Regions from separate parts of the Streptomyces sp. NPDC057249 genome, predicted to be linked through region 2. Evidence: riboswitches for the same ligand, from Rfam matches in the RefSeq annotation. Region 2 holds a riboswitch; each other region holds the start of a gene.
What was found. Region 2 has a riboswitch for thiamine pyrophosphate ahead of thiO (glycine oxidase ThiO). Riboswitches for the same ligand answer to the same signal wherever they lie in the genome.
Positions count from the first base shown of each region.

Region 1: linked by a shared signal. The riboswitch ahead of thiC (phosphomethylpyrimidine synthase ThiC) and the one ahead of thiO (glycine oxidase ThiO) in region 2 are both predicted to bind thiamine pyrophosphate.
Region 3: linked by a shared signal. The riboswitch ahead of ACFUJY_RS19985 (thiamine ABC transporter substrate binding subunit) and the one ahead of thiO (glycine oxidase ThiO) in region 2 are both predicted to bind thiamine pyrophosphate.

Region 1 covers NZ_JBHUXS010000001.1:575,044-584,920, forward strand. Annotated here, with positions in the region: gene ACFUJY_RS02760 (DUF5326 family protein) at 1-64, shown strand, start outside; gene ACFUJY_RS02765 (IclR family transcriptional regulator) at 308-1,078, shown strand; gene ACFUJY_RS02770 (SsgA family sporulation/cell division regulator) at 1,180-1,617, shown strand; gene ACFUJY_RS02775 (YibE/F family protein) at 1,697-3,025, opposite strand; TPP riboswitch at 3,097-3,230, shown strand; gene thiC (phosphomethylpyrimidine synthase ThiC) at 3,223-5,016, shown strand; gene ACFUJY_RS02785 (hypothetical protein) at 5,071-5,883, opposite strand; gene ACFUJY_RS02790 (metallophosphoesterase) at 6,066-7,124, opposite strand; gene ACFUJY_RS02795 (LacI family DNA-binding transcriptional regulator) at 7,300-8,412, opposite strand; gene hisC (histidinol-phosphate transaminase) at 8,784-9,863, shown strand.
Region 2 covers NZ_JBHUXS010000006.1:338,847-348,723, reverse strand. Annotated here, with positions in the region: gene pknB (Stk1 family PASTA domain-containing Ser/Thr kinase) at 1-243, opposite strand, end outside; gene ACFUJY_RS14400 (thiazole synthase) at 332-1,126, opposite strand; gene thiS (sulfur carrier protein ThiS) at 1,129-1,347, opposite strand; gene thiO (glycine oxidase ThiO) at 1,344-2,519, opposite strand; TPP riboswitch at 2,517-2,628, opposite strand; gene ACFUJY_RS14385 (NAD(P)/FAD-dependent oxidoreductase) at 2,709-3,962, shown strand; gene ACFUJY_RS14380 (Rv2175c family DNA-binding protein) at 4,013-4,378, shown strand; gene thiE (thiamine phosphate synthase) at 4,484-5,137, shown strand; gene metF (methylenetetrahydrofolate reductase [NAD(P)H]) at 5,277-6,194, shown strand; gene ACFUJY_RS14365 (hypothetical protein) at 6,245-7,111, shown strand; gene ACFUJY_RS14360 (phytoene desaturase family protein) at 7,140-8,651, opposite strand; gene ACFUJY_RS14355 (DUF4126 domain-containing protein) at 8,690-9,319, opposite strand; gene ACFUJY_RS14350 (TetR/AcrR family transcriptional regulator) at 9,675-9,877, opposite strand, start outside.
Region 3 covers NZ_JBHUXS010000010.1:79,283-89,159, reverse strand. Annotated here, with positions in the region: partial or broken gene ACFUJY_RS20025 (murein hydrolase activator EnvC family protein) at 1-46, opposite strand, end outside; gene rpsB (30S ribosomal protein S2) at 407-1,309, shown strand; gene tsf (translation elongation factor Ts) at 1,405-2,241, shown strand; gene pyrH (UMP kinase) at 2,398-3,174, shown strand; gene frr (ribosome recycling factor) at 3,332-3,889, shown strand; gene ACFUJY_RS20000 (phosphatidate cytidylyltransferase) at 3,889-4,980, shown strand; gene ACFUJY_RS19995 (hypothetical protein) at 5,046-5,573, opposite strand; gene rlmN (23S rRNA (adenine(2503)-C(2))-methyltransferase RlmN) at 5,691-6,797, shown strand; TPP riboswitch at 6,869-6,985, shown strand; gene ACFUJY_RS19985 (thiamine ABC transporter substrate binding subunit) at 7,070-8,179, shown strand; gene ACFUJY_RS19980 (ABC transporter permease) at 8,266-9,870, shown strand; gene ACFUJY_RS19975 (ABC transporter ATP-binding protein) at 9,874-9,877, shown strand, end outside.

The sequences.
Region 1 (9,877 bases), on a different contig from region 2:
GGTCGGCGGACTCGTCTTCGTCGTACGGAAGTTCATGTCGTCGTCCTCCGGAAACGGCTGGTGACCGCACGCCCGACGGGGGATTAGCCCAGCTGAGCTAAGGGAAACGGGAATCGGCACCCGGTCACAGGGCGGCCGATACAGTGACAGTCCTCTGCCACCACCTGGGAAAACACCGTAAGTCACCACCCCGACCAGTGGTTTGTACGGGATCATCCGGCCTCCGGACCCCCAGGTCCGCGGCAGACCTGTGGGGGCGGCCCCCACGGGCGGGCTGACCGCCCGTCACCACGCCTGGGGGTGACCGTTGACCACGGCATCGAGTACGGCTGTTCCGACGCTCATCGGGTCGGTGCAGCGGGCGCTGAGGCTGCTGGAGGCCGTGGGCACCCATCGCGACGGGGCTCCGGCCAAACAGCTCGCGAGGGAAGCGGGGCTTCCCCTCCCCACCGCCTACCACCTGTTGCGGACCCTGACCCACGAGGGGTATCTGCGCCGGGAGAACGGCGTCTTCCACTTCGGTGCAGCCGCCGAACGGCTGATGGGCGACCGCGCCGCCCAGAACCGTCGCAGCGTGATGGCCCGTTCGCTGGGCCGCTGGCGGGACATCGTGGGGGCCCCGGTGTACTGCGCCATCTACCGTGAGGGTGAGATCGAACTCCTCGCCGTGGCGGACACCCCCGAGCGGCCGGCGGTCGACGAGTGGGCGGCGTTCCGCGAGACCGGGCACGCGCACGCGATCGGCCAGTGCCTGCTGAGCCGGCTCGACGAGAAGGCCCGCGAGGACCACCTGGACCGGCATCCGGTGCGCCCGCTGACCCGGTACTCGGTGCGCGACCGTGCGGCGTTCCTGACCCGGCTGCGGTCGCTGGAGCGTACGGAACCGGTCATCGAGCGTCAGGAGTACGCGCTCGGGACCGTCTGCGCGGCCATCCCGATCACGGCCGGATTCACCGCTGCCGCGATGGCCATTTCGGTCCCCCTCCACGAGGAAGAACGGTTGCTGCCCGCAGTCGAACGACTACGCGGTGAAGTGTCGAGCCTCTTGCGTTCGTTCGTGTTCTCTATCAGTATCTGAAAAATCACTCCTTGTGATCTGCTATCGCGTGCACCACGATGGCGTCAATAGGGCCATGGGGGATCATTCCTGGCCAGATTCATCTACTGCGGGGTTGAACGATGCGCGAGTCGGTTCAAGCTGAGGTCATGATGAGCTTCCTCGTCTCCGAGGAGCTCTCATTCCGTATCCCGGTGGAGCTCCGGTACGAAGTGTGCGATCCGTACGCGATCCGGATGACCTTCCATCTGCCCGGCGACGCCCCCGTCACCTGGGCCTTCGGCCGCGAGCTGCTGCTCGACGGCCTCAACAGCCCCAGTGGTGACGGCGATGTACACATCGCGCCGACCGAGCCGGAGGGGCTGTGCGATGTCCACATCCGGCTGCAGGTGGGCGCCGACCGTGCGCTCTTCCGGGCAGGCACGGCACCTCTTGTCGCCTTCCTCGACCGAACGGACAAGCTGGTGCCCCTCGGACAGGAGTGCACGCTGGGTGACTTCGACGGCAATCTGGAGGAGGCGCTGGGGCGCATTCTGGCCGAAGAGCAGAACGCGGGCTGAAGCGGCCCGCGGCCCGGTGGGCGTCTTGCCACTCGAACACGGCGCCTGCCGATCGGGTGAATCACGCTGTGTGGTCCGGTCACGACCGCGCCCGCCTTCGCCGTCCCCGGCCGCTCCGCACGGGTGCCGAAGCCCCGGCTTCCGCGCCGACCCCCGTGCGGTCCGCGGAGACGACCAGCGCCGCGAGGGCTGTCGTCACCGGCACGGAGGCGATCAGCCCGATCGAGCCGACGAGGGTGCGCACGATCTCTTCCGCCACCAGCTCGCTGTTGGCGACCGTTCCCACACTGCTCTGCGCGACCGTGAACAGCAGCAGGAGGGGCAGCGCGGCGCCCGCATAGGCGAGCACCAAGGTGTTGACCACGGAAGCGATGTGGTCGCGGCCGATCCTGATCCCTGCCCGGTAGAGCTGCTTCGCACTCATGCCGGGGTTCGCCTGGCGCAGCTCCCAGACCGCCGAGGTCTGGGTGACCGTGACGTCGTCGAGCACTCCCAGGGAGCCGATGATGACGCCGGCCAGCAGCAGTCCGCTCATGTCGATGTGCGGATACAGGCCGTGGATGAGGCCGGTGCTGTCGTCGGTGTTCCCGCTCAGGCTCGCCCAGCCGATGAAGAGCGAGCCGAGCAGCCCGATCAGGAGCAGTGAGATCAGGGTGCCGATGACGGCGACGGAGGTGCGGGCGGTCGGCCCGTGGCAGAGGTAGAGCGCGATCAGCATGATCGCTCCGGCCCCGACGACCGCCACCAGCAGCGGATTCGAGCCCTGCAGTATGGCCGGAAGGATGAACAGGGTCAGCACGGCGAACGACAGGGCGAGCGCCATCAGGGCCATGACCCCGCGCATCCTGCCCACGAGGACCACCGCGAGGGCGAAGATCCCGGCCAGCAGATACAAGGGGAACTTCCGGTTCACGTCCGTCACGGAGTACTGGAGGTCATGGGGCGCGGCGGGGGCGTACGCCACCACCACCCCCTGGCCCTCCCTCAGCTGCCTCGGCGCGTCCGGCTGCACGACCTCGACGAACCGGCGTCCCGCGTCGGGACCGCTGGTGACCTCGACGGTGGCCTTCTTGCAGAGGGCACCGGACGCCGGCCGTCCCTCGGGGGGCCGGGTCTCGCCGTCGACGGGAAGCTGGGCGGCGTTCACGTCCTTGCAGTCGATCTTGACGACGCTCACCACCTTTCCCTGCTGGGTCTGCCGGTCGAAACCGACACCGGTCCGTTCGTGCGCCGGCGCGCCGCCCGGCCAGAGCGCCACGAGGCCGACGAGCACGGCGGTCGCGAAGGGGATCAGCACGGCGGCGATCACCTTGCGCAGATGGGTCGAGACGGGTGCGGCCGGGCCATGGCTGTGCGTGTGCGCGTGCTGATGGCCCTGCGGTTCCGGTTCGCGATGAGGGGACGTCACCGGCCGATCATCGCAAGAAGGGAGGGGGCCCTCTGTTCAGCTCGCCCGTCCGGGGGCTAGCGTGGTGGCACCTTTGCACACGCGGGAGCTCGGAGCACCGGGCTGAGAGGGCGCTGACCGCCGTACGACCGTACGGGAGACGCTGCGCCGACCGCCGAACCTGTTACCGGGTAATGCCGGCGTAGGGAGTAGGTCTCATGACCACATCGGACACACGCACGCCTGCCTCCCATCAGGGCGACGAGGCCGGGAAGTCCATCGGCTGGCACAAGGGATACGTCCAGGGGCCGCGCCCCGACATCCGGGTGCCGGTCCGTCAGGTGCACCTGACCAACGGCAAGGACGTGACCCTGTACGACACGTCCGGGCCGTACACCGACCCCGCGGCCGAGACCGACGTCCGGCGCGGTCTCGCACCGCTCCGGGAGAACTGGATCATTGCCCGCAGCGACACCGAGGAGTACGCGGGCCGCCCCGCCCGCCCCGAGGACGACGGGCTCAAGCACACCTCGCCGCGGGGTGGGCTGCGCAATCTGGACGCGGTGTTCCCCGGCCGGCCGCGCCGCCCGCGGCGGAGCCGGGACGGCCGGCCCGTCACCCAGCTCGCGTACGCCCGCAGGGGCGAGATCACCCCGGAGATGGAGTACGTCGCCGTCCGCGAGAACGTCGCGGCGGAAGTGGTGCGCGAGGAGATCGCGGCCGGGCGTGCCGTGCTGCCCGCCAACGTCAACCACCCGGAGACCGAGCCGATGATCATCGGCAAGCGGTTCCTGGTGAAGGTCAATGCCAACATCGGCAACTCCGCGGTGACGTCCTCCATCGAGGAGGAGGTGGACAAGATGACGTGGGCGACCCGGTGGGGCGCGGACACGGTCATGGACCTTTCCACCGGCCGCAACATCCACACCACCCGTGAGTGGGTTCTTCGCAATTCACCCGTACCGATCGGAACCGTCCCGCTCTACCAGGCCCTTGAGAAGGTCGACGGGCGGGCCGAGGAACTGACGTGGGAGATCTACAAGGACACCGTCGTCGAGCAGGCCGAGCAGGGCGTGGACTACATGACGGTGCACGCCGGCGTACGCCTGCCGTATGTGCCGCTGACCGCCCGGCGCAAGACCGGCATTGTCTCCCGGGGCGGTTCGATCATGGCGGCGTGGTGCCTGGCCCACCACAAGGAGTCGTTCCTGTACGAGCACTTCGAGGAGCTCTGCGAGATCCTCGCCGCGTACGACGTCACGTACTCATTGGGCGACGGGCTGCGCCCCGGGTCGATCGCGGACGCCAACGACGAGGCGCAGTTCGCCGAACTGCGCACGCTCGGCGAACTGAACGCGGTCGCCAAGCGGTTCGGCGTGCAGACCATGATCGAAGGGCCGGGACACGTCCCGATGCACAAGATCAAGGAGAACATCGACCTTCAGCAGGAGATCTGCGAGGAGGCGCCGTTCTACACGCTCGGCCCGCTGACCACCGACATCGCGCCGGCGTACGACCACATCACCTCGGGGATCGGCGCCGCGATGATCGCCTGGTGGGGAACGGCGATGCTCTGCTACGTGACGCCCAAGGAGCATCTGGGGCTGCCGAACCGGGACGATGTGAAAACCGGGGTCATCACGTACAAGATCGCGGCCCATGCCGCCGACCTGGCCAAGGGGCACCCGGGGGCGCAGGAGTGGGACGACGCGCTGTCCGACGCCCGGTTCGAGTTCCGCTGGGAGGACCAGTTCAATCTGGCGCTCGACCCGGACACGGCGCGGGAGTTCCACGACGAGACCCTGCCGGCGGAGCCCGCGAAGACGGCGCACTTCTGCTCGATGTGCGGTCCGAAGTTCTGTTCGATGAAGATCAGTCACAGCATCACCGAGCAGTTCGGTGGCGCGGACGGTACGGAGGCGACGGCCGAGGAGGTCGCCGAAGGGATGCTCCGCAAGTCGCGTGAGTTCGCGGCGGGCGGGAACCGCGTCTATCTGCCGCTGGCCGACTGACCCGGTACGGACCGGTCGCGCACGGCTCCGGCGCCTTCCGCCGGGGCCGTGGCGTCAGTCCGGTTCGTGCTCCGGGCCGCCGAAGTCGGGGCTGCTGAAGTCCGGGCTGCTGTACGTGGGCCGAGACGCTGCCGGCGGGCCCTCGCCCGGGCCGGCGAAGTCGGGCCTGCTGTAGCCGATCTTGGGGAGGCGGCCCGTCGGGCGGTGCGGGGCGGGGACCACGGGGCCGGTGGCGGGCTCGGCGAGGGCGTCGCGCAGGAAGGGCACGATGCCCCGCTCCAGCAGCGCCTGCCGCCAGGCGTCCTTGGCGAGGGCCACCTCGTCGGGCAGGCGTTCGCGGGCTTCCCGGGCCGACAGGGAGGTCGAGCCGTTGCGCAGGGCGGCGACGAGCAGACCGATGGCGGCGACGAGGATGGCGGCGGCCGTGGCGGCGGCGAAGAACCAGCCCGCGTCCACCATGGGGCCGGCGAACGCCGGTGGTGGGTCCAGCATCTTCAGGAGGTAGCCGACCAGCAGGAATATGACCGCCGCGGTGCCCGCCAGCATCGGCGCCAGGACGGTGACGACCGCTCCTATCCCGGCACCCGACTGGTCGAGGCCGTCCGGCGACGGGCCGGCAGCCGTGTCCCGCGAGGGGGCGCGTGCTTCGTCACGGGCCTTCACGTACTGCTCGTACTCTGCGGCGGCCGTGGCGGTGATCAGGGCGACGGCCGCCATCGCCATGGTGCGCAGCTGGGCGGCGTTGAGGCGTTCGCCGACGGCGGCCAGTTCCGGTCGTTCGTGTGCGTGACGCAGTGCGTCGTCGAGGAGCCGTTCGTACTCGGGCCGGTCCTCGGTCAGCAGGTGCGGAGCGCTGTTCATCTGCATCCCCCGATGCTCCGTCGGGCCTGTGTGCCCGCTGGGTCCGGGCAGTTCGGGCGGAGACGGAGGAGAGCCTGCTACTGATACGCCGATGGTAGAGCGCGCACGGCACGCGGTGACAGAGGGTTTCCGGAAATAGCCCCCGTCCTCGGCGTGGTCAGGCCGGGACGGGTCTTCCCCGCAGGGCGTCAGTCATGCAGGGGGAGTTGGACGACCAGTAGCTTTCCGGCCATGGTCACTCCGCCGTCCATGGCGATGGCGAGCCCGTCCGCGTACACGTGCGGGCCGTCGACCTGCGGTCCGGCACCGTCCTCGCCGTCCTCGGAGCCGACCTCGCCGGTCAGGTACGGGATGGGGCTGTGGCCATGGACGACGCGCCGGCCGCCGTAGGCCGCCATCAGCTCCTGCACGGCCTGGGCGCCCGACTCGTCGCGGAAGGCGAACCGCTTGGTGAGCTTGCGGAACAGGTCCCAGCACTCGTCGGCGTCGTTACGGGTGAGGATGGCGTGCACCGTGTCGTTGACGTCCTCGATGGTGGAGCCGTAGTCGAGGTACGCCGTCGTGTCCGAGTGCATCAGGAGGTGCCCGTCCTCCTCGACGACGGCGTCGAGCCGGGACATCCACTGGAGGTGGACGTCCTGAAGGCGCTCCATGTCCGTCTTCTGTCCGCCGTTGAGCAGCCAGGCGGCCTGGAAGGTGGCCGTTCCCGCGCCGGAGTTCACCGGGGTGTCGCTGAACCGCTTGGCGCCGATGAGCAGCAGCTCGTGGTTGCCCATCAGGGCTTTGCAGTAGCCGCCGGCGGCAGCCGCCTCGGCGGAGAGCCGCATGACGAGGTCGATGACGCCGATGCCGTCGGGGCCCCGGTCGGTGAAGTCGCCGAGGAACCAGAGGCGCGCGTTGCCCGCCGCCCAGTGGCCTTCGGAGTCGATCAGGCCCTGCTCGGCGAGGGCGGCGAGCAGCTCGTCCAGGTAGCCGTGGACGTCACCGACGACGTAGAGGGGGCCGAGGCCCGGGCCGGCCGCGGGGCGCGGTTCGGGCGCGGGCTGCGCCTGGGCGGGTTCGTCGACGCTGATGACGGGAAGATCCCGCGCCGTCGGGGTGTACCCGTCCGGCGTCCCGCCCTCGGGGAAGGCGTTCCCCGGATGCGGAGACGCGGGCGGCGCGGGGGACTGCGCATAGGGCGGCACGCGGAAGTCGCGCAACGTCGCCGTCCGCACCACGGGTTCCTGACCGGCCCCCTGTGTCATCGACCCCTCCACACCACCGTCGCGCCGCCGTACACCTGACGGGCCCTGCTGGTCGGGTTGGTCCGCGGTGTCGTGCGCCCATCATAGGAATGCAGATCGTGCTCTGGGACGCACCAGGGGTGGTGAATCCTTCCGCATGCCAGGTTCGTCGGTCGATTGGTCCCAATTGGGATGATCAGTCCCCTGCCGGAGAACGCGGCGCACTGACCGTGGTGCGGGGCGGGCGGCGTTGTGAGGACGTCCGGACGATGAGCTCCGTCGGCACCACCCGTTCCACCGGACCGTCCTGGTCGATGCCCTCGATGGCGTCGATGAGCAGCTGGACGACCGCTGTGCCGATGCGCCGCGGCTTCAGCGAGAGCGTCGTGATCGGAGGCTCGGTCGTCGCGTACACCGTGGATTCGCTGCAGCAGACGAGGAGCAGGTCCTCCGGGACGCGCAGGCCGTAGCGGCGGGCGGCCGCCAGCAGGTCGGTGCCGTTGGGGTCGAAGAGCCCGTAGACGGCGTCGGGGCGGTCCGGACGGGCCAGCAGCCGGTCGGCGGCCACCGCTCCCGCGCACGGGTCGTGGGCGGGGTAGGACTCGTAGACCGGGTCCTGGCCCACCCGCTCGCACCAGTGCAGGTAGGCGGTGGTGGAGAGCCGGGTGTACGTGTCCGTGGTGGTGCCGGTGAGCAGTCCGATACGGCGGGCTCCGGCTGCGGCGAGATGGTCGAGGAGGTCGAGCACGGCGGCCCGGTGGTCGTTGTCCACCCAGGCGGTGACGGGCAGCGACCCGGCGGGGCGGCCGTCGGAGACGACGGGCAGCCCCTGGCGGACCAGTTCGGAGACGACCGGGTCCTGGTCGGACGGATCGATGACGACGGTGCCGTCGAGCGCCACGTTGGACCAGACGTCGTGGCGCGATGTGGCCGGCAGGATGACCAGGGCGTAGCCGCGGGCCAGTGCCGCCGAGGTGGCGGCTCTCGCCATTTCCGCGAAGTACGCGAACTCGGTGAAGGTGAAAGGTTCATCCCCGTACGTCGTCACGGTCAGGCCGATGAGGCCGGACTTGCCGGTACGGAGCGTGCGGGCCGCCGCGGAAGGGCGATAGCCCAGGCGCTCTGCGACCTCGCGGACATGGCGGCGGGTGGCGTCCGGGAGCCTGCCCTTGCCGTTGAGCGCGTCGGAGACGGTCGTGATGGAGACGCCGGCCGCGGCGGCCACATCCCGGATTCCGGCACGTCCCTGCCTGCCGCCGCGCCGGGGGGTCTCCGTCCGGCTCACCTGGTGCTTCCCTGCTGCTGTCATGGCGAGCCGATATTAGGGGTCGGGCGGGGAATTGGTCCGGTCGCATATGCACGCGTTGACAGGCACGTTTCTGCAAGGTCATCGGGCCGCAAACGCCTTATGAAGCAAGGCTGTTGGTGGGGTGCACCGTCATGTGTCATGCGTCCGGCCGGATGCACCTGCCGAGGGGGCGAGGTCTCGGGGAGGTCTCAACTCACCTTTTCGAGGGACGCGCGCCACGGAGTGAGCCACCAGCGCGCGCCACTCACGGTCACGCTCCCCCTCATTCCGGGTCTCACCGGACGAATCCGCTGTCCACCCGTTCGCAGCGGCGCCCAATCCTCATATGGTGAGCAGTATTGATGTGTACGGATGGCCGAGGAGGACCTGCGGTGAGCGAGACGAGCCCCAAGCTGCGTGCCGAGCTGGACGGTGTTCCCGCCTATGTGCCGGGCAAACCGGCATCGGCGGACGGACCGGCCGCTTTCAAGCTGTCCTCCAACGAGAACCCGTATCCGCCGCTGCCGGGAGTGATGGAGAGTGCGCTCGCAGCCGCTGAGCACTTCAACCGCTACCCGGACATGGCCTGCACGGGCCTGATGAACGAGCTGGCCGACCGCTTCGGTGTGCCCGTGTCGCATCTGGCCACCGGCACCGGTTCGGTCGGCGTGGCGCAGCAGCTGCTGCAGGCCACCTCGGGCCCGGGCGACGAGGTGATCTACGCCTGGCGCTCCTTCGAGGCGTACCCGATCATCACGCAGGTCAGCGGTGCGACCTCGGTCAAGGTGCCGCTGACCGACGGTGACGTGCACGACCTGGACGCGATGGCGGACGCGATCACCGACCGGACCCGGCTGATCTTCGTCTGCAACCCGAACAACCCGACCGGCACCGTCGTGCGCAGGGCCGAGCTGGAACGATTCCTCGACCGGGTTCCCAGTGATGTGCTCGTGGTGCTGGACGAGGCGTACAAGGAGTTCATCCGGGACACCGAGGTCCCCGACGGCATCGAGATCTACCGGGACCGCCCCAATGTGGCGGTGCTGCGGACGTTCTCCAAGGCGTACGGGCTCGCCGGGCTGCGGGTCGGCTTCGCGGTGGCCCATGAGCCGGTGGCCGCCGCCCTGCGCAAGACGGCGGTGCCGTTCGGCGTCAGCCAGCTCGCCCAGGACGCGGCGGTTGCCTCGCTGCGCGCCGAGGACGAGCTGCTCGGCCGGGTCGGCTCGCTGGTGTGCGAGCGGGACCGGGTCTCCGAGGCCCTGGCGCGGCAGGGCTGGACGGTGCCCGGGTCCCAGGCGAATTTCGTCTGGCTGCGGCTCGGTGAGCGCACCCTGGACTTCGCGGCGGCCTGCGAGAAGGCCGGGGTGGTGGTCCGGCCGTTCGCGGGTGAGGGCGTGCGCGTGACGATCGGCGAGAGTGAGGCGAACGACCTGTTCCTGAAGGTGACGGAGTCGTTCCGCCAGGAGCTGTGACCGGGCACCGTCCG
Region 2 (9,877 bases):
GACCCCGACCACGTTGGGGTGGGCGAGATGCGCCACCGACTTGGCCTCGCGGATGAAGCGCTCGACGAACGAGGCGTCGGTCGCCAGCGCCGGGTGCATCACCTTGAGGGCGAGCACCCGGTCGAGCCGCATGTCCATGGCCCGGTAGACCGTGGCCATGCCGCCCACGGCGATGCGGGCATCGACGCGGTAGCGGCCGTCGAGCAGCTGCCCGACGAGGGGGTCCTGGAGGGTCGTATCCACCATGCGAGTCTACGAGCCGCCGCGGACAGGCCCGCCGCGGCGGAGCGAACCCGGCGCAGGACTGCAGCCGAGCCGTGACAGGCGCGTGTCAGAACGCCGGCCGCTCCGGATCGAGCACCGCCCGTCCGGCGGCCGGCGACGACGCCTCCGCGAAGTGGCGGCGCGGGATGCGCCCGGCCCGGTACGCGAGCCGCCCGCCCGCCACCGCGTGCCGCATCGCGGCGGCCATCAGCTCCGGCTCCTGGGCCCGGGTCACCGCCGAGGCGAGCATCACCGCCGAGCACCCCAGCTCCATCGCGAGCGCCGCGTCCGACGCGGTCCCGGCGCCGGCGTCCAGGATCACCGGCACCCCGGCCCGCTCGGCGATCAGCTGGAAGTTGTGCGGGTTGCGGATGCCCAGGCCCGAGCCGATGGGGGAGCCGAGCGGCATGACCGCCGCGCACCCCACGTCCTCCAGCTTCCGGGCCAGGACCGGGTCGTCGTTGGTGTACGGCAGCACCGTGAACCCGTCGTCCACCAGGATCTCGGCGGCGTCCAGCAGCTCGACCGGGTCGGGCAGCAGGGTCCGCTCGTCCGCCACCACCTCCAGCTTGACCCAGTCCGTGCCCAGGGCCTCGCGGGCCAGCCGGGCGGTGAGCACGGCCTCCCCGGCGGTGTAGCAGCCGGCGGTGTTCGGCAGCACCCGGATGGACAGCTTCCGCAGCACGGAGAGCACCGAGCCCTGCACGGACGGGTCGAGGCGGCGCATCGCGACGGTGGTCAGCTCCGTGCCGGACGCGATCAGCGACCGCTCCAGCACGTCCAGGCTGGGCGCCCCGCCGGTGCCCATGATCAGCCGGGAGGTGAACCCGGTACCGCCGAGGGTGAACAGGTCGTCGGACACCGTCAGCCTCCCTGGACCGCGGTCAGGACCTCGACCCGGTCGCCGTCGGTGAGCGCGGCGGCGGACCACTGGCCGCGCGGCACCACGGTCTCGTTGAGCGCGGCGGCCACCCCCGTCGGCGCGTCGGTCAGCGTCGCGACCAGGGCGTCCAGGGTGGTGCCCGGCGCGACGGCGGCCGGTGCGCCGTTCACGGACACGGTGAGCGGGGTGGGCTCGGTCATGCGGGCTGCTCCTGGGGTGCGGGGGCCGGGGCGAACCGGCCGGGGGAGAAGGGGCGGGCCGCCTCGGGCAGCTCGCCGTCGGCCAGCAGCGACGCCATGGCGTCCCCGGTGGCGGGGGTGAGCAGCACGCCGTTGCGGCCGTGGCCGGTGGCGAGGTGGAGGCCGGGCAGTGCGGTGCGGCCGAGCAGCGGGGCGTTGTCGGGGGACGCGGGGCGCAGGCCCGCGCGGGTCTCGGTGAGCGGCAGCTCGGTGATGCCGGGCACCAGCTCGTGGGCGTCGCGCAGCAGCTCGTAGACCCCGCCCGCCGTGACGGTGGTGTCCCAGCCCATCTCCTCGGTGGTGGCGCCGACGACCAGCTCACCGTTCTCGCGCGGCACGAGATAGACGTGGCTGCCCCGGACCACCGCGCGCACGGTGCGCGAGAGGAAGGGGGCGTACGCCGGGGGCACGGTCAGGCGCAGCACCTGGCCCTTGACCGGGCGCACCGGTGGCAGGACGCGGGCGGGCACCCCGGCGAGCCGGCCGCTGAGGCTGCCCCCGGCCAGGACGACCTGGCCGGCGGCCACCTCCGTACCGTCGTCGAGCACGGCCCCCGCGGCCCGGTCCGCGACCACGGACAGGCGGTCGGCGCGGCGGCGGTGGAAGACCACGCCGGCCCGTTCGCACGCGGTGAGCAGCGCGGCGGCGAGGCGGCGCGGGTCGACCTGGTGGTCGCCGTCCACCCGGAGGCCGCCGCGGACGCCCGGGGCGAGCATCGGTTCCAGGCGGCGGCACTCGCGCCCGGTCAGCCACTCCGACTCCAGGCCCGAGCGGCGTTGCAGCTCGTGGAGTTCGCGCAGATGGGCGCGGTCGTCGGCGTCGAGCGCGACGGCCAGGGTGCCGCAGGCGCGGAAGCCGATGTCCTGCCCGCTCGCCTCCTCCAGCTCGGCCGTGAACGACGGGTAGCGCCGGGCGGAAAAGAGGTTGAGCCCGAGCAGCGTCTCCTCGCCGTAGTGCAGTTCGGTGACGGCGGCCAGCATCCCGGCCGCCACCCGGGCCGCTCCGCCGCCCGGCTCGGGGTCGGCGAGCGCGGTGGACAGGCCGAGCCGCGCGGCCCGCCAGGCGGTCACCAGACCGATGACTCCGCCCCCGATGACGAGGACGTCGGACCCTTCGGTGGGATGGGTGCGCATGGGCGTCCAGCCCCTCCCTTCGCCGGCATGACCCGGATCAGGTTCGTACGGTCGGAGGCCGCCAGCCTCCCTCTCAGCCCGGTGCGCCCGGGCTCCCGCGTGTCTTACGGGGCCACCCTAAACCCCGTCCCCCCGGGGCCGGACGGGGCGCCCTTTCCTGACGCTCGGTCAGCTACGTAAGGTGGGCGGGTGAGCGAGCAGCAGAGGGCAGAGCGGACGGAACGCCGGGTCGTCGTCGCGGGCGCGGGCATGGCGGGTGTGCAGACCGCCGTCGCCCTGCGGGAACAGGGCTTCGCCGGACCCGTCACGCTGATCGGCGCCGAACCCCACCAGCCCTACGACCGGCCCCCGCTGTCCAAGGCGGTGCTGCTCGGCAAGGCCGAGGAGTCCGCCTTCGACATCGACTTCGAGGCGCTGGGCATCGCCCTGCGGCTGGGCTGCGAGGTCACCGGGGTGCGCGCCGGCGACCACGAGCTGGACACCTCCCAGGGCCCGGTCCCCTACGACGTCCTGGTCCTCGCCACCGGTGCCGAACCCGTCGCCCTGCCCGGCTCCGACGGCGTCCCCGGCGTCCATCTGCTGCGCACCCTGGACGACGCGGCCCGGCTGCGGCCCGTCCTGGAAGCGGGGCACCCGGTCGTGGTCGTCGGGGCCGGCTGGATCGGCGCCGAGTTCGCCACCGCCGCCCGCGCCGCCGGCTGCGAGGTCACCGTCGTGGAGGCCGCGGACCGCCCCCTGGCCGGCGCCCTGCCCGCCGAGGTCGCCGCCCCGATGGCCGCCTGGTACGAGGAGAGCGGCGCCCGGCTCCTCACCGGCGCCCGGGTCGCCCGCGTCGAGCCCGGCACGGTGGTCCTCGCCGACGGGCGCACCCTCCCGGCCGGCGCGGTCGTCGTCGGCATCGGCGCCCGCCCCGCCACCGGCTGGCTCGCCGGCTCCGGCATCGCGCTCGGGCCGGAGGGCTCGGTGACCGCCGACGCCGCGCTGCGCACCTCGCTGCCCGATGTGTACGCGGTCGGCGACTGCGCCTCCTTCCCCTCGGCCCGCTACGGCACCCGGCTGGTCGTCCACCACTGGGACAACGCCCTCCAGGGGCCCAGGACCGCCGCCGCCCACATCGCCGCCGGCGGGGACGCGGCGGACGTCCCGCCCTACGACCCGGTGCCCTACTTCTGGTCCGAGCAGTTCGGCCGGTTCGTGCAGTACGCCGGACACCACGCGGACGCGGACACCCTGCTGTGGCGCGGCGATCCGGCCGGGCCCGCCTGGTCGGTGTGCTGGCTGCGCGACGGCGCCCTGGTCGCGGTGCTCGCGGTCGGCCGCCCGCGCGACCTGGCCCAGGGGCGCCGGCTCGTCGAGGCGGGGGCCCGGCTCGACGCGGAGCGGGCCGCGGACCCCTCCGTCCCGCTGAAGTCGGCGGTTCTGCCGCAACGGCCCGGGACCTGAAGGGCCGAGTCCGGGTTTCGGCTGTCAGTCCGGGATGGCAGGCTTGTCCCGTGACCGAGATTGACGCAAAGATCGATGCTCTCGTCCCTGCCTGGCTCCACCTGCCCGACATCGCGGAAATGCTCGATGTCGAGGTGACGCGTGTGCGGCAGCTGGTCAAGGAGGGCCAGCTCATCGCCGTACGCCGTGGGGAGAACCGGGCGCTTCAGGTGCCCGCCGCCTTCATCGACGGCGACAAGGTGGTCAAGGGCCTCTCCGGGACCCTGACGCTCCTGAAGGACGACGGCTTCTCCGACGAGGAGATGCTCGAATGGCTCTTCACCCCCGACCCGACCCTGCCCGGCACCCCCGCGCAGGCACTGAGTGAGAATCGCGGCACGGAGGTGAAGCGCCGCGCCCAGGCGCTCGCCGTCTGAACCGACCGGGGAAGCGGGCCGCACCGCGCGAGCGGGCGGCCCGCTTCCCCGCGCCCGCACCACCGATCCACCGTCAGCACCGTCTTCCCCGGGGGGAACCGCACCATGTCCACGCCTCGCGCGCAGCTCTCCGACGCCCGGCTCTACCTGTGCACGGACGCGCGCAGGCGTCAGGGCGACCTGCCCGACTTCCTCGACGCGGTCCTCGCCGGCGGGGTGGACATCGTCCAGCTCCGCGACAAGGGCATGGAGGCCGGGGAGGAACTCGACCACCTCGCGGTCCTCGCGGACGCCTGCAAGCGGCACGGCAAGCTCCTCGCCGTCAACGACCGGGCCGACGTGGCCCACGCCATCGGCTCCGACGTGCTGCACCTCGGCCAGGGCGACCTGCCGGTGCCGGCGGCCCGCGCGATCATCGGCGCCGAGCCGGTCGTCGGCCGTTCCACGCACGCCGAGGCCGAGGTCGACGCCGCCGTCACCGAGCCCGGCGTGGACTACTTCTGCACCGGTCCCTGCTGGCCCACCCCGACCAAGCCCGGCCGCCACGCCCCCGGCCTGGACCTCGTCCGCTACGCCGCCTCGCTCGCCCCCGCCCGCCCCTGGTTCGCCATCGGGGGCATCGACGCGGACAACCTCGACCAGGTGCTGGACGCCGGTGCCCGCCGGATCGTCGTGGTGCGGGCCCTCACCGAGGCGTCCGACCCCGGCGAGGCCGCCGCCGAGCTGGCACGACGGGTCCGCGAGCGCGCCGGAGCCTGACCCGGGACGGCCGCTTCCGGGCGCCGGCCCGGAACCGGTCTGGGACGCATCTGTCCGAAGGATGGACAAGAATCAGTCAATTCCGGCAAATGACTCCGGTTCTGTTGGGAGCCCGTCCCGCCCTGGTTAACCTGCCCGTATGGCCCTTGGCACACCTTCCACCAGGACAGATCGCGCGCGCACGGTGCGTGAGATGCTCGCGACCGGCGAGACCTCGTACTCGTTCGAGTTCTGGGCGCCCAAGACCGAGAAGGGCGAGCGCAACCTGTGGAACGCGCTGCGCCGGGTCGAGGCCGTCGCGCCGAGCTTCGTCTCGGTGACGTACGGCGCCGGCGGCTCCACCCGCGCCGGGACGGTGAAGGCCACCCAGGACATCGCCGCCGAGTCCACGCTCACCCCCGTCGCCCACCTCACGGCCGTCGACCACTCGGTCGCCGAACTGCGCAACATGGTCGGCCAGTACGCGGACGCCGGCATCCGGAACATCCTCGCCGTGCGCGGTGACCCGCCGGGCGACCCGATGGGCCCCTGGGTCGAGCACCCGCAGGGCGTGAAGTACGCGGCGGACCTGGTCCGGCTGATCAAGGAGGCCGGCGACTTCTGCGTGGGCGTCGCGGCGTTCCCCGAGCGGCACCCGCGCTCCGACGACTGGGACACCGACGTCCGCCACTTCGTGGACAAGTGCCGCGCGGGCGCCGACTACGCGATCACGCAGATGTTCTTCGACCCCGAGGCATATCTCCGGATGCGTGACCGGGTGGTCGCGGCCGGTTGCGAGACACCGATCATCCCCGAGGTCATGCCGGTCACCAGCGTCCGGCAATTGGAGCGATTCCCCCAGCTCAGCAACGCGACGATGCCGGACGAGCTGAAAGACACCATCCTCGCCGCCAAGGACGACCCCGCCGCTGTACGCTCCATTGGCATCGACTTCGCAACGCGGTTCTGCGCGAAGCTGCTCTCCGAGGGTGTGCCCGGACTGCACTTCATCACGCTGAACAACTCGACTGCGACGCTCGAGATCCACGAGAATCTCGGACTGCACAAGCAGTCGTGACCGGCCGTACCCGCCACCACCCGGGGCGGTGGCCGTAGAAGGGGGCGGGCATGGGCTGGACGGTCCTCTACATCGCGTTCGGCGTCGTCGCGCTGTGGCTGCTCGGCGAGGTGCTGCTGCAGTACAAGGCCCGGCTGCGCTGGCGCCTCCTCGCCTTCACCGGCTTCCTCGGTGTGGTGATCGGCGTCCTGATGCCGTCCGTGCCCGTCATCGCCCTCGGCGCGGTCGCCTTCGCCACCGGCCAGACGTACGTCACGCTCTCGTTCCGCAAGGGCTTCTCCACCGGCTGGGCCATAGGGGGCAAGCCCGGTGAGAGCCGCCGCCGGCGCGGCGCGGCCGAACGCAGGCCCACGCTGGAGGTCTCGGACCTGGAGGTGGAGTACGAGGGCGGCGCCCCCGACGCCCCGCCCGTCCCGCAGTCCGCTCCTGCCCCCGCCGCCGTCTACGCGACCGAACCGATGCCCGAGGACACCGGGCAGTACGGCGTCTACACCGATCCCGTGCCGCCCCGCCCGGCCCAGGAGCCCCAGGCCGCGCAGGGCCACGACGCGTACGACCCCTACGGCTACCCGGCCCACCAGCCCCAGGGCCAGGACACCTACGCCGGGGCCGGGCAGTACGACTACGGCACCGACCCGCAGAGCTACGCCGCCTACTCCGACCCGTACATCGGCACCACCGCGAGCACCCCGCAGTACGGCACGTACGACGGCTACGGGAACTACGACGGCTACGGCGACGGCCGGCAGTACGCCGATCCGTACGCGCAGGGCGACGGCTACGGCTCGGAGACCCCGCCGGGCGGCGTCTGGGTGCCGCAGCAGCGCGAGGGCGAGCAGCACCCGCAGCAGCCCGCCGCCCCGGCCCCGTACCCGAACGGCTACGACACCGGCCACGACGAGCAATACCGCTACTGACGGCGCCCGCCGCCGGTCCCCGCCCCGCTCATCGCGAGCCGCGGAACCCCTCCCCCTCCACCACGGTCCCCGCGACCAGCGCCCCGGACATGCCGGCGTGCGCGAGCCCGCCGCCCGGATGGGACCAGCCGCCGGCCAGCAACAGGCCCGGCAGCCGGGTCCGGTTGGCGGGGTGCAGGAACGCGCCCCCGGCACCGCCCAGCGCCGGCGGCGGCACGGCACCGCCCTCGGCGCCCGTGTCCGACGCGGTCTCGGCGGGCGTCCGCACCCGCGTCCCCAGCACCCGCTCCCGCAGGCCCGGCACCGCGGCGCCCGCCGCCTCGGTCAGCGTCTCCGCGAACCGGGCCCGCAGCGCCTCGTCCGTCCAGTCCACCCGGCCGTGCGGGGCCACCGTCGCCACCAGCGTCACCGCCTCGTGCTCCGCGTCGGGACGGGTCGACGGGTCGTCGGGGCGCAGCACGGTCACCGTGGGGTGCGCGGCGATCCGGCCCCCGAACACCGCCTCGCGCTCGGCCGCCGAGTCCGCCGGGTGCACCACGGTCCGGTGCACGGCGTCCGCGGGCCGGCCGCCGCGCAGCGACAGCATCACCACGAACCGGCCGCTCGCGCCCGCCCCGTCCGCACGCACCGTCACATCCCCGTCCGCCCACAGCTCCTGACCCGGCGCCAGACCGGGCCACGGCCGGGCACCGAGCACCACGTGGGCGGCCTCCGCGACCGTCCCGTCCGCCAGCTCCACGCCCGCCGCGCGGCCGTCCTCCGCCACGACCCCGGCCACCTCGGCGCCGAAGACGAACTCCACCTTCCGGGCCAGGCACCGCTCGTACACCGCCCGGGCCAGCTCCCGCATGCCGCCGCCCACGTACCAGGTGCCGAACGTCTCCTCCATGTACGGCAGGAGGGCCGCGCCCGCCGGGGCGCGCGAGGGGTCCAGGCCGTACCCGAGGGCGTATCCGTCGAGGAGGGCCGCCAGCCGGGGGTCGGTCAGCTCCCAGGCGCCGATCTCCGCCACCGTCCCGGCCCGCCGCGCCGGGCGCAGCAGCCGCCGGTGCTCCTCGGCCGGATACGGGTCGCGGCCCAGCACCTGCCAGTCGGTGCGCAGCGGCTCCTCCAGGAGCGGCCGGCGCGAGCGGTCCCAGGCGTCCCTGGCCCGGTCAAGGAAGGCCCCCCACCGCGCGCCCGCCGCGCCGCCGAGGGCGGCGTCCAGGGCGGCGACGGTCCCGGCGCGCGAGGCGTTCGGCAGGGAAACGGAGGTGCCGTCCGCGAAGAGGTGCCGGCTCGCCGGGTCCACCTGGGTCAGCGTGACGCACCGCTCCAGCGGTTCCTTGCCGGTCTTCACGAACAGGTCGCGGTAGACCGCGGGGAGGTGGAGGAGCCCGGGGCCGGTGTCGAACGTGAATCCCCCGTCGGCGTACCGGCCGAGCGAGCCGCCGTACGTCTCCGACCGCTCGTACACCGTCACCCGGTGGCCTGCCACGGCCAGCCGGGCCGCCGCCGCCATCGCGCCCATCCCGGCGCCGATCACCGCAATTCGTGCCATGCAGGCGACCTTAACGGCCGCCGCCGACAGCCCCGCCGTCAACCCCAGGGAGCGCTGGACGGGGGCCCGACGGGCTGGTGCGCCCGGCGCTTCTCCGCGCGGCGCTCGGCCCTGCGGCGCCAGAACCGGCGGATGCGGGAGGCGAGGAAGAACACGATCGCCAGACCCACGACGAGGAGCGTCCCGGCGAGCGTGGCGGCTATCCACGGATGGAAGATCGCGAAGGTGATGACGCCCGCGACGCCCAGATCCTCGGCGGCACTCAGCGCGATGTTGCTGAACGGCTCGGGGGAGGTGTTGACCGCCATCCGCGTCCCGGCCTTGACCAGATGGCTCACCAGGGCGGTCGAGCCCCCGATGGCACCGGCCGCGATCTCCGGGAGCGAACCGCTCTCGCCGGCCAGCAGCGCCGCCACGACCGCGCCCGCCACCGGCCGGACGACCGTGTGCACCGCGTCCCACACGGTGTCGACGTACGGAATCTTGTCGGCGACGACCTCGCAGAGGAAGAGGACCGCGACGACCACGAGCACGTCCGTGCGCTGGAGCGAGGCGGGCACCTCGTCGCTGACACCGGTCGCGCCGAATATGCCGAGCAGGAGGACCACCGCGTACGCGTTGATCCCGCTCGCCCAGCCGCTTGTGAACACCAGAGGGAGTACCGACACGCAGGCGATCGTAGCCAGCGGGTCCGGCATCCCGGCAGGGCGCGTGGTACCCGGCTCTGAGTACCCGTACTCAGGGCGCGGGTTGAGTAGCCGCACGGATGGGCCTTGACCTGCCGGAACGGCAGAGTTGGTGTCCACGGAAGGGGCGCCGCCCCGCCACCGCCGGCACGGGGCGGCGGTGGCGGGGCGGCGCCGCCCTTCCGAACGGGGGTGCGCGGCGGAGGACTTCGGGACCACGGGGGCAACGGGTCACGGGGGAAGGTCCTCCGGCAGCACGGAAGGCGCCGGTCGGGCGGGCTCGGGGGACGGGCCGCGCGCGACCGGCGCCTTCGTGCGTACGGGGGCGGGCGCGGCCTCAGTGTCCGCTGACGCGGCCGCGCAGCAGCAGGGACAGCGCCGAGTGCACGTCGTCGATCGAGCGCTCCGGCTGGAACGCCTGCCAGTCCAGCGCCGCCACCAGCACCATCCCGACCAGCGCCGCCGCGGTCAGCGGCACGTCGATCTCCTCGCTCAGTTCGCCGCTCGCCACGCCGTCCGCGATGACGCCCTCCACCACGG
Region 3 (9,877 bases), on a different contig from region 2:
CCAGCGGCCAGACACGTTCGCCGGTGCCCGCCGCCGCGGCGGCGCCCGGCCAAGCGCCCCACGCCGCCAGCGCGGCGAGCACGACGGCCCAGGGCAGCCGCCACCGCGCCCCTTCGCTTGTGATTCGCATGGCACCACCGTCCCCCGGGCCCCGCCCGCGTGGGGATCACGAGCCGGATCTGTGGACTACCAGCCGGTTGTGGACAGCGCCGTCACCCGGGACCCGGACGGTCCCGTACACTTCTTCTGGCGACCCGGGTCACCGGGTCGACTTCGCACGCCCCGCCACCACCCGTTCAGCGGAGGTGGCCGCGCCCCTCGGTCCCTTGCGGCACGGCGCGCCGGGGCGTCAGGCGCGGCGGTAATCCTGCTGCCGCGGCAACCGAGAAAACCAAGGAGTACGGCCATGGCCGTCGTCACGATGCGGGAGCTGCTGGAAAGCGGCGTCCACTTCGGTCACCAGACCCGTCGCTGGAACCCGAAGATGAAGCGCTTCATCTTCACCGAGCGCAACGGCATCTACATCATCGACCTGCTCCAGTCGCTGTCGTACATCGACCGCGCCTACGAGTTCGTCAAGGAGACCGTCGCGCACGGCGGCTCCATCATGTTCGTGGGTACGAAGAAGCAGGCCCAGGAGGCCATCGCCGAGCAGGCGACGCGCGTCGGCATGCCGTACGTCAACCAGCGCTGGCTCGGTGGCATGCTCACCAACTTCTCCACCGTCTACAAGCGCCTTCAGCGCCTGAAGGAGCTGGAGCTCATCGACTTCGAGGACGTGGCCGCCTCCGGCCTCACCAAGAAGGAGCTCCTGGTCCTCTCCCGCGAGAAGGCCAAGCTGGAGAAGACCCTCGGTGGTATCCGCGAGATGCAGAAGGTGCCGAGCGCCGTCTGGGTCGTCGACACCAAGAAGGAGCACATCGCCGTCGGTGAGGCGCGCAAGCTCCACATCCCGGTCGTCGCGATCCTCGACACCAACTGCGACCCCGACGAGGTCGACTACAAGATTCCGGGCAACGACGACGCGATCCGCTCCGTCACCCTGCTCACCCGCGTGATCGCCGACGCCGTCGCCGAGGGCCTCATCGCCCGCTCCGGCGCCGCCACCGGCGACTCGAAGCCGGGCGAGAAGGCCGCCGGCGAGCCCCTCGCCGAGTGGGAGCGCGACCTGCTCGAGGGCGACAAGAAGGCCGACGCCGAGGTCCAGTCCTCCGTCGAGACCGAGAAGGACGCCGCCGCCGACGCGGAGCCGGCCGCCATCGCCGCCGAGCAGGCCGAGGCCCCGGCCGCGGACGCCGAGCAGGCCTGACACCCGTCACGGCTGAAGACGGCGGGGACGGTGCACCGGCACCGCCCCGCCGTCCACCCGTAGATCTTTCAGACTTCGAGAGAGAACACAGACTCATGGCGAACTACACCGCCGCTGACGTCAAGAAGCTCCGCGAGCTCACCGGCGCCGGCATGATGGACTGCAAGAAGGCGCTCGACGAGGCCGACGGCAACGTCGACGCCGCCGTCGAGGCGCTCCGCATCAAGGGCCAGAAGGGCGTCGCCAAGCGCGAGGGCCGTTCCGCCGAGAACGGCGCCGTCGTCTCCCTCGTCTCCGAGGACAAGACCTCCGGCGTCCTCGTCGAGCTGAAGTGCGAGACCGACTTCGTCGCCAAGGGCGACAAGTTCCAGGCCGTCGCCAACGCCCTTGCCGCGCACGTCGCCGCGACCTCCCCGGCCGACATCGAGGCGCTCCTCGCCTCCGAGATCGAGCCCGGCAAGACCGTCCAGGCGTACGTGGACGAGGCCAACGCCAACCTCGGCGAGAAGATCGTCCTGGACCGCTTCGCGCAGTTCCAGGGTGCCTTCGTCTCGGTCTACATGCACCGCACCATGCCCGACCTGCCCCCGCAGATCGGCGTGATGGTCGAGCTGGACAAGGCCGACGCCGACCTGGCCAAGGGCCTCGCCCAGCACATCGCCGCCTTCGCGCCGAAGTACCTCTCCCGCGAGGACGTCCCGGCCGAGGTCGTCGAGGCCGAGCGCCGCGTCGCCGAGGAGACCACCCGCGCCGAGGGCAAGCCCGAGGCCGCCCTCCCGAAGATCGTCGAGGGTCGCGTCAACGGCTTCTTCAAGGAGGCCACCCTCCTGGGCCAGCCGTACGCGCTGGACAACAAGAAGTCGGTCCAGAAGGTTCTGGACGAGGCCGGTGTCACCCTGAAGCGCTTCACGCGTATCAAGGTCGGCATCTGAGTCCGTCCGCGTAAAACGGCGGACCCGGTAGGGTCTGGTGCAGTCGACGGCCGCACACCGCCGTACGACCGCAGATCTGACGAGGAGGCCATTGCCGCAAGGGACACCAGACCCACCGGCAATGGCCTTCTTCGTATGTGCACGAGGAGAATCCCCATGAACAAGGGCGCGGACGCCGCCAAAGACGACGACAAGCGCGAGGACGGCAAGGTGCCCGGACGCTTCATGCTGAAGCTGTCCGGGGAGGCGTTCGCCGGCGGCGGGGGTCTCGGTGTCGACCCCGACGTCGTGCACGCCATCGCCCGCGAGATCGCGGCAGTCGTCCGGGACGGCGCGGAGATCGCGGTCGTCATCGGCGGCGGCAACTTCTTCCGCGGCGCCGAGCTCCAGCAGCGGGGCATGGACCGGGCGCGCTCCGACTACATGGGCATGCTCGGCACCGTGATGAACTGCCTCGCCCTCCAGGACTTCCTGGAGAAGGAGGGCATCGACTCCCGCGTCCAGACCGCCATCACCATGGGCCAGGTCGCGGAGCCGTACATCCCGCTGCGCGCCGTGCGGCACCTGGAGAAGGGCCGCGTCGTGATCTTCGGCGCGGGCATGGGCATGCCCTACTTCTCCACCGACACCACCGCCGCCCAGCGCGCCCTGGAGATCGACGCCGAGGCGCTGCTCATGGGGAAGAACGGCGTGGACGGGGTCTACGACTCCGACCCGAAGACCAACCCCGCCGCGGTCAAGTTCGACGCGCTGGAGTACAGCGAGGTGCTCGCCCGCGACCTCAAGGTCGCCGACGCCACCGCCATCACGCTCTGCCGTGACAACGAGCTGCCGATCCTCGTCTTCGAGCTCACCACCGCGGGCAATATCGCCCGCGCCGTCAAGGGTGAGAAGATCGGCACGCTCGTGAGCGACCAGGACACCCGCGCCTGACCATGGGCGCGTCCACCGGTGAGGCCCGGTGGGACAGGGGCGCGGGACCGCCCCGGAAGATGGACAACGGCCTGCCGGTCGGACACCGTGCAGGTGAGGACGCGACGCAGGACCCGCCGGGCCCGCCGGGCCCGTTCACAACACGCAGGAGCACGTGGTGATCGAAGAAACCCTCCTCGAGGCCGAGGAGAAGATGGAGAAGGCCGTCGTCGTCGCGAAAGAGGACTTCGCCGCGATCCGTACCGGCCGTGCGCACCCGGCGATGTTCAACAAGATCGTCGCCGACTACTACGGTGCGCCGACCCCGATCAACCAGCTGGCCTCGTTCTCGGTGCCCGAGCCCCGTATGGCCGTCGTGACGCCGTTCGACAAGACCGCGCTGCGCAACATCGAGCAGGCCATCCGCGACTCGGACCTCGGCGTCAACCCGAGCAACGACGGCAACATCATCCGGGTCAACTTCCCCGAGCTGACCGAGGAGCGTCGCCGCGACTACATCAAGGTCGCGAAGACCAAGGCCGAGGACTCCAAGATCTCGATCCGCGCCGTCCGCCGCAAGGCCAAGGAAGCGCTCGACAAGCTGGTCAAGGACAAGGAGTCCGGCGAGGACGAGGTGCGCCGCGCCGAGAAGGAGCTCGACGACACCACCGCGAAGTACGTCGCGCAGGTGGACGAGCTGCTGAAGCACAAGGAAGCCGAGCTGCTCGAAGTCTGATGAACGACTCTTCCTGGGGCGCTCCGCAGGGCGCCGGCCACCGGGTCGCGCCGGAGATGCAGGGTGCTGCGGCGGGTCCTGCCTACGATGTGCACGACGCCCAGCAGACTCGGCCCATGCCCATCGTGCCGGACGTTCCCGACGCAGGTAGAGACGCTGAAGACCGTGATCACCGGAACCAGGGGGCCGGACGCCTGAGCGGCGGCCCCCTGTTCCGCGACGAGAAGCCGCAGGAGCCCATGCCGACCGCGCCGCCGCCCCAGCCCCCGCAGAAGAAGCGCGCGGGCCGGGACCTGGGAGCCGCCATAGGGGTCGGCCTGGGGCTCGGCGCCCTGGTCGTCGTCTCGCTCTTCGTCGTCAAGGCGGTCTTCGTCGGCGTGATCGTGCTCGCCGTCGTCGTCGGGCTCTGGGAGCTCACCTCCCGCCTGGAGGAGCGCAAGGGCATCAAGGCGCCCCTCGTGCCGCTCGCCGTCGGCGGTGCCGCGATGGTCGTCGCGGGATACGCGCGCGGGGCCGAGGGCGCCTGGATCGCCATGGCCCTCACCGCCCTGGCGGTGCTCGTGTGGCGGATGGCCCAGCCGCCCGAGGACTACCTCAGGGACGTCACGGCGGGCATCTTTGCCGCGTTCTACGTGCCGTTCCTGGCCACCTTCGTCGCGCTGCTCCTGACCGCCGACGACGGCCCGCAGCGGGTGCTGACGTTCCTGCTGCTGACCGTGGTCAGCGACACGGGGGCGTACGCGGTCGGCTGGCGGTTCGGCAAGCACAAGCTGGCGCCGCGCATCAGCCCCGGCAAGACCCGCGAGGGCCTGTTCGGGGCGGTCGCCTTCGCCATGGTGGCCGGGGCGCTGTGCATGCAGTTCCTGGTCGACGACGGTTCCTGGTGGCAGGGGCTGCTGCTGGGCCTCGCGGTCGCGGCCAGCGCCACCCTGGGCGACCTGGGCGAGTCCATGATCAAGCGGGATCTCGGGATCAAGGACATGGGCACGCTGCTGCCCGGCCACGGCGGGATCATGGACCGGCTGGACTCGCTGCTGCCGACCGCCCCGGTGGTCTGGCTGCTCCTGGTGCTGTTCGTCGGTTCCGGCTGAGGCCGGCGTCCGCACATGGCTGAGGGGCCACCGCTCGCGAGCGGTGGCCCCTCAGCCATGTGGCGTCAGCCTTGTTCGCGCAGCGCCCTCCGCATGTCGCGGTAGAGGGTCAGCGCCCGGCGGCGGGTCCACAGGAGCCAGACACAGAACGCCGCCACGAAGACGGCGAAGAACAGGGAGTACCCGAGGGCCCCGCCGGTGAAGCCCAGGACGAGCAGACCGACCGCGATCAGGCCCATGGCGCCCAGCCAGTACGGCAGCCACCGCTCACCCCGCTCGATCTTCCCCAGCTGATCGTCGACGAGACGCCGCATCACGGCCCGTTCCCGCGGGTCGCGCGGCACCTCGTGGTGGCGGATCTTGCGCAGGAGGCCGGCGATGGCGCCCGGGGAGGCGCCCGTGACCCGGCTCATGCGCCGCCGCTGGAGAACGATGGCCACCATCGCGACGACGGTGAAAACGGCCCCCTGGACCAGCCACATGGCCGGGGGATCGTCGTGGCGTAACAGCGCGTTCAGGCCCACGCCGAGTCCGAAGACCAGCAGGCCCTGGCCGACCAGGCTGTCGTTGAACCAGTGCTTGACGGTGTGCACGGCATCTACCTCCTACGGCGGCTGCGGAACTCCCTGTGGTGGCCCGGTTACCCCGTAAGGTGCGCCTCACCGCGACGCACAGGGGCACCTCCGCGCGTCTGCGACACTGGAAGAACCATGCCTAAGCCCGGAGAACTCACTTTCGTCGCGCCCCGCGGAGCCAAGAAGCCGCCGCGGCACCTCGCCGACCTCACGCCCGCCGAGCGCAGGGAGGCCGTCGCCGCGATCGGCGAGAAGCCGTTCCGCGCCCAGCAGCTCTCGCAGCACTACTTCGCGCGGTACGCGCACGACCCGGCCGAGTGGACCAACATCCCGGCCGGCTCCCGGGACAAGCTCGCCGAGGCGATGTTCCCCGACCTGATGTCCGTCGTCCGGCACATCAGCTGCGACGACGACACCACCCGCAAGACCCTGTGGAAGCTGCACGACGGGACCCTGGTGGAGTCCGTCCTGATGCGCTACCCGGAGCGGGTCACGATGTGCATCTCCTCGCAGGCCGGCTGCGGGATGAACTGCCCGTTCTGCGCGACCGGGCAGGCCGGACTCGACCGCAACCTGTCGACCGCGGAGATCGTCCACCAGATCGTGGACGGCATGCGCGCGCTGCGCGACGGCGAGGTCCCCGGCGGGCCGGCCCGGCTCTCCAACATCGTGTTCATGGGTATGGGCGAGCCGCTGGCCAACTACAACCGCGTCGTCGGCGCGATCCGCCGGCTGACCGACCCCGAGCCCGACGGCCTCGGCCTCTCGCAGCGCGGGATCACCGTGTCGACCGTCGGCCTGGTCCCCGCCATGCTGAGGTTCGCCGACGAGGGCTTCAAGTGCCGCCTCGCGGTCTCGCTGCACGCCCCGGACGACGAGCTGCGCGACACCCTCGTGCCGGTGAACACCCGGTGGAAGGTGCGCGAGGTGCTGGACGCCGCGTGGGAGTACGCCGAGAAGTCCGGCCGCCGTATCTCCATCGAGTACGCCCTGATCCGCGACATCAACGACCAGGCGTGGCGGGGTGACCTGCTGGGCCGCCTCCTCAAGGGCAAGCGGGTGCACGTCAACCTCATCCCGCTGAACCCGACGCCCGGCTCCAAGTGGACCGCTTCGCGGCCGGAGGACGAGCGGGCGTTCGTGGAGGCCATCGCGAGCCACGGCGTGCCGGTCACCGTCCGCGACACCCGGGGCCAGGAGATCGACGGCGCCTGCGGACAGCTGGCGGCCTCCGAGCGCTGAGGGAGCGGGGTCCCGGACACCCGGGGCCCCGGCCGAAAACGGCCGTGTAGCCTGGGGCCGAAATCAACTGCATATTCCGACAGGGGAGCGCCACAGCGCTGAGAGTGCGGCACCGAGGACAGGTTGGCCGCAGACCCTCTGAACCTCGCCCGGGTCATTCCGGGTAGGAAGTTCGGACCATACTCAAGCTGTTGCGCCCTGCCCGCTTCCGGCTCCGGCCGGTGTGCGGGCGGGGCCGCGTCTCTTCCTGGTCACTCCAGGAGGAATCACACATGAGCACCACCCAGAAGGCCGCGGTCGCGGCCGTCGCCGCCGCGCTCGGCGTCACCGCGCTGGCCGGCTGCGGAAGTTCCGACGACCCGGCGTCCGGTTCCGGTTCCGGTTCCACCAAGGGGTCCGGTTCCAAGACCGTCACCCTGGTCAGCCACGACTCCTTCAACGCCTCCAAGGACGTCCTGAAGGAGTTCACCCGGGAGACCGGCTACACCGTCAAGGTCCTCGAGAGCGGGGACGCGGGCGCCGCCCTGAACCAGGAGATCCTGACCAAGGGCTCCCCGCGCGGCGACGTGTTCTTCGGCGTCGACAACACCCTGCTCTCGCGCGCCCTGGACAACGGCCTGTTCACCCCGTACGAGGCCAAGGGCCTGGACCGGGTCCCGGCCGATGTCCAGCTGGACGCGGACAAGCACCGGGTCACCCCGGTCGACACCGGCGACATCTGCGTCAACTACGACAAGAAGTACTTCGCCGACAAGAAGCTCGCACCGCCGAAGACCTTCGCCGACCTGGCGAAGCCCGCGTACAAGGACCTGCTGGTCACCGAGAACGCCGCGACCTCCTCGCCCGGCCTCGGCTTCCTCCTCGGCACCGTCGCCACCTTCGGCGAGGACGGCTACCAGGACTACTGGAAGAAGCTCAAGGACAACGGCGTCAAGGTCGTGGACGGCTGGGAGCAGGCGTACAACGAGGAGTTCTCCGGCTCGGCCGGCGGCAAGAAGGCCAAGGCCGACCGCCCGCTCGTCGTCAGTTACGCCTCCAGCCCGCCCGTCGAGGTGCTGTACGCGGACCCGCAGCCCAAGACCGCGCCGACCGGGGTCGCCACCGGGACGTGCTTCCGCCAGATCGAGTTCGCCGGTCTGCTGGACGGCGCGAAGAACGAGGCGGGCGGCAAGGCGCTGCTGGACTTCCTGATCGGGAAGAAGTTCCAGGAGGACATGCCGCTCACCATGTTCGTCAGCCCGGTCGCGAAGGACGCGAAGGTGCCCGAGCTCTTCACGAAGTTCGGTGCCACCGCCGACAAGCCGGCGACCGTCGCCCCGGACGCCATCGCCGAGAACCGTGAGCAGTGGGTCCAGTCGTGGTCCTCGCTCGTAGTGAAGTAGCGAAGACCCCCGTACGCGGCCCGGGCGCGCGCGGGAGGTCCGCACGCGCCCGGGCCCGGCGCGCGGCCGCGGTGCGGCTCGGCCTGATGGCCGTGCCCGTCGCGTTCTTCGCCCTGTTCTTCGCCTACCCGGTCGCCGCGATCGTGGGACGGGGGCTCAAGGCGGACGGCGTCTGGCAGTTCGGCCGGTTCGGCGAGGTGCTGGCCCGGCCGGAGATCCGGGACGTCCTCTGGTTCACGCTGTGGCAGGCGCTCGCCTCGACCGCGCTGACCCTGCTGATCGCGCTGCCCGGCGCGTATGTCTTCGCCCGGTTCGACTTCCCCGGCAAGCAGGTGCTGCGGGCCGTGGTCACCGTCCCGTTCGTGCTGCCGACCGTCGTCGTGGGCACCGCCTTCCTCGCGCTGCTCGGGCGGGGCGGGCTGCTGGACGAGCTGTGGGGCGTACGGCTCGACACCACCGTGTGGGCGATCCTGCTGGCCCACGTGTTCTTCAACTACGCGGTCGTCGTCCGCACCGTCGGAGGGCTCTGGGCGCAGCTCGACCCGCGCCAGGAAGAGGCCGCCCGGGTGCTCGGCGCGAGCCGGTTCACCGCCTGGCGGCGCGTCACGCTGCCCGCGCTCGCCCCGGCCGTGGCCGCCGCCGCCCTGATGGTCTTCCTCTTCACCTTCACCTCCTTCGGGGTCGTACAGATCCTCGGCGGCCCCGGCTTCTCCACGCTGGAGGTGGAGATCTACCGGCAGACCGCGCAGCTGCTCGCCCTGCCCACGGCCGCCGTGCTGACGCTCGTGCAGTTCGCCGCCGTCGGCGCGATCCTCGCCGTGCACGCCTGGACCGTACGCCGCAGGGAGCGCGCGCTGAAGCTGGTCGACCCGGCGACGACCGCGCGCAGGCCGCACGGGGCCGGGCAGTGGACCCTGCTCGCCGGGGTCCTGCTGAGCGTGCTGCTGCTGGTCCTGCTGCCGCTCGCGGTCCTCGTGGAACGCTCGCTGGGCGGCTCCGGCCTCGCCTACTACCGCGCGCTGACCTCGGCGGACGCCAACAGCGGTACGTTCCTGGTCGCGCCGGTCGAGGCCATCGGGAACTCGCTGCGCTACGCCCTCGTCGCGACCCTGATCGCCCTCGTCGTCGGCGGGCTCGCCGCCGCCGCGCTCACCCGGCGGGCGGGCCGGCTCGTCCGGGGCTTCGACGCGCTGCTGATGCTGCCGTTGGGGGTCTCCGCGGTCACCGTCGGCTTCGGCTTCCTGATCACCCTGGACAAGCCGCCGCTGGACCTCCGTACCTCCTGGATTCTGGTGCCGCTCGCCCAGGCACTGGTCGGGGTGCCCTTCGTCGTACGGACCATGCTGCCGGTGCTGCGGGCGGTGGACTCCCGGCTGCGCGAGGCGGCGGCGGTGCTCGGGGCCTCGCCCCTGCGGGCCTGGCGCGAGGTGGACTTCCCGCTCGTGCGGCGGGCGCTGCTGGTTGCCGCCGGGTTCGCGTTCGCCGTGTCGCTCGGGGAGTTCGGCGCGACAGTCTTCATCGCGCGGCCCGACAACCCGACGCTGCCGGTGGCCGTGGCCCGGCTGCTCGGCCGGTCCGGCGACCTGAACTACGGCCAGGCCATGGCCCTCAGCACCATCCTGATGCTCGTGTGCGCGGTCTCGCTGCTGCTGCTCGAACGCATCCGCACCGACCGATCCGGGGAGTTCTGAACGATGC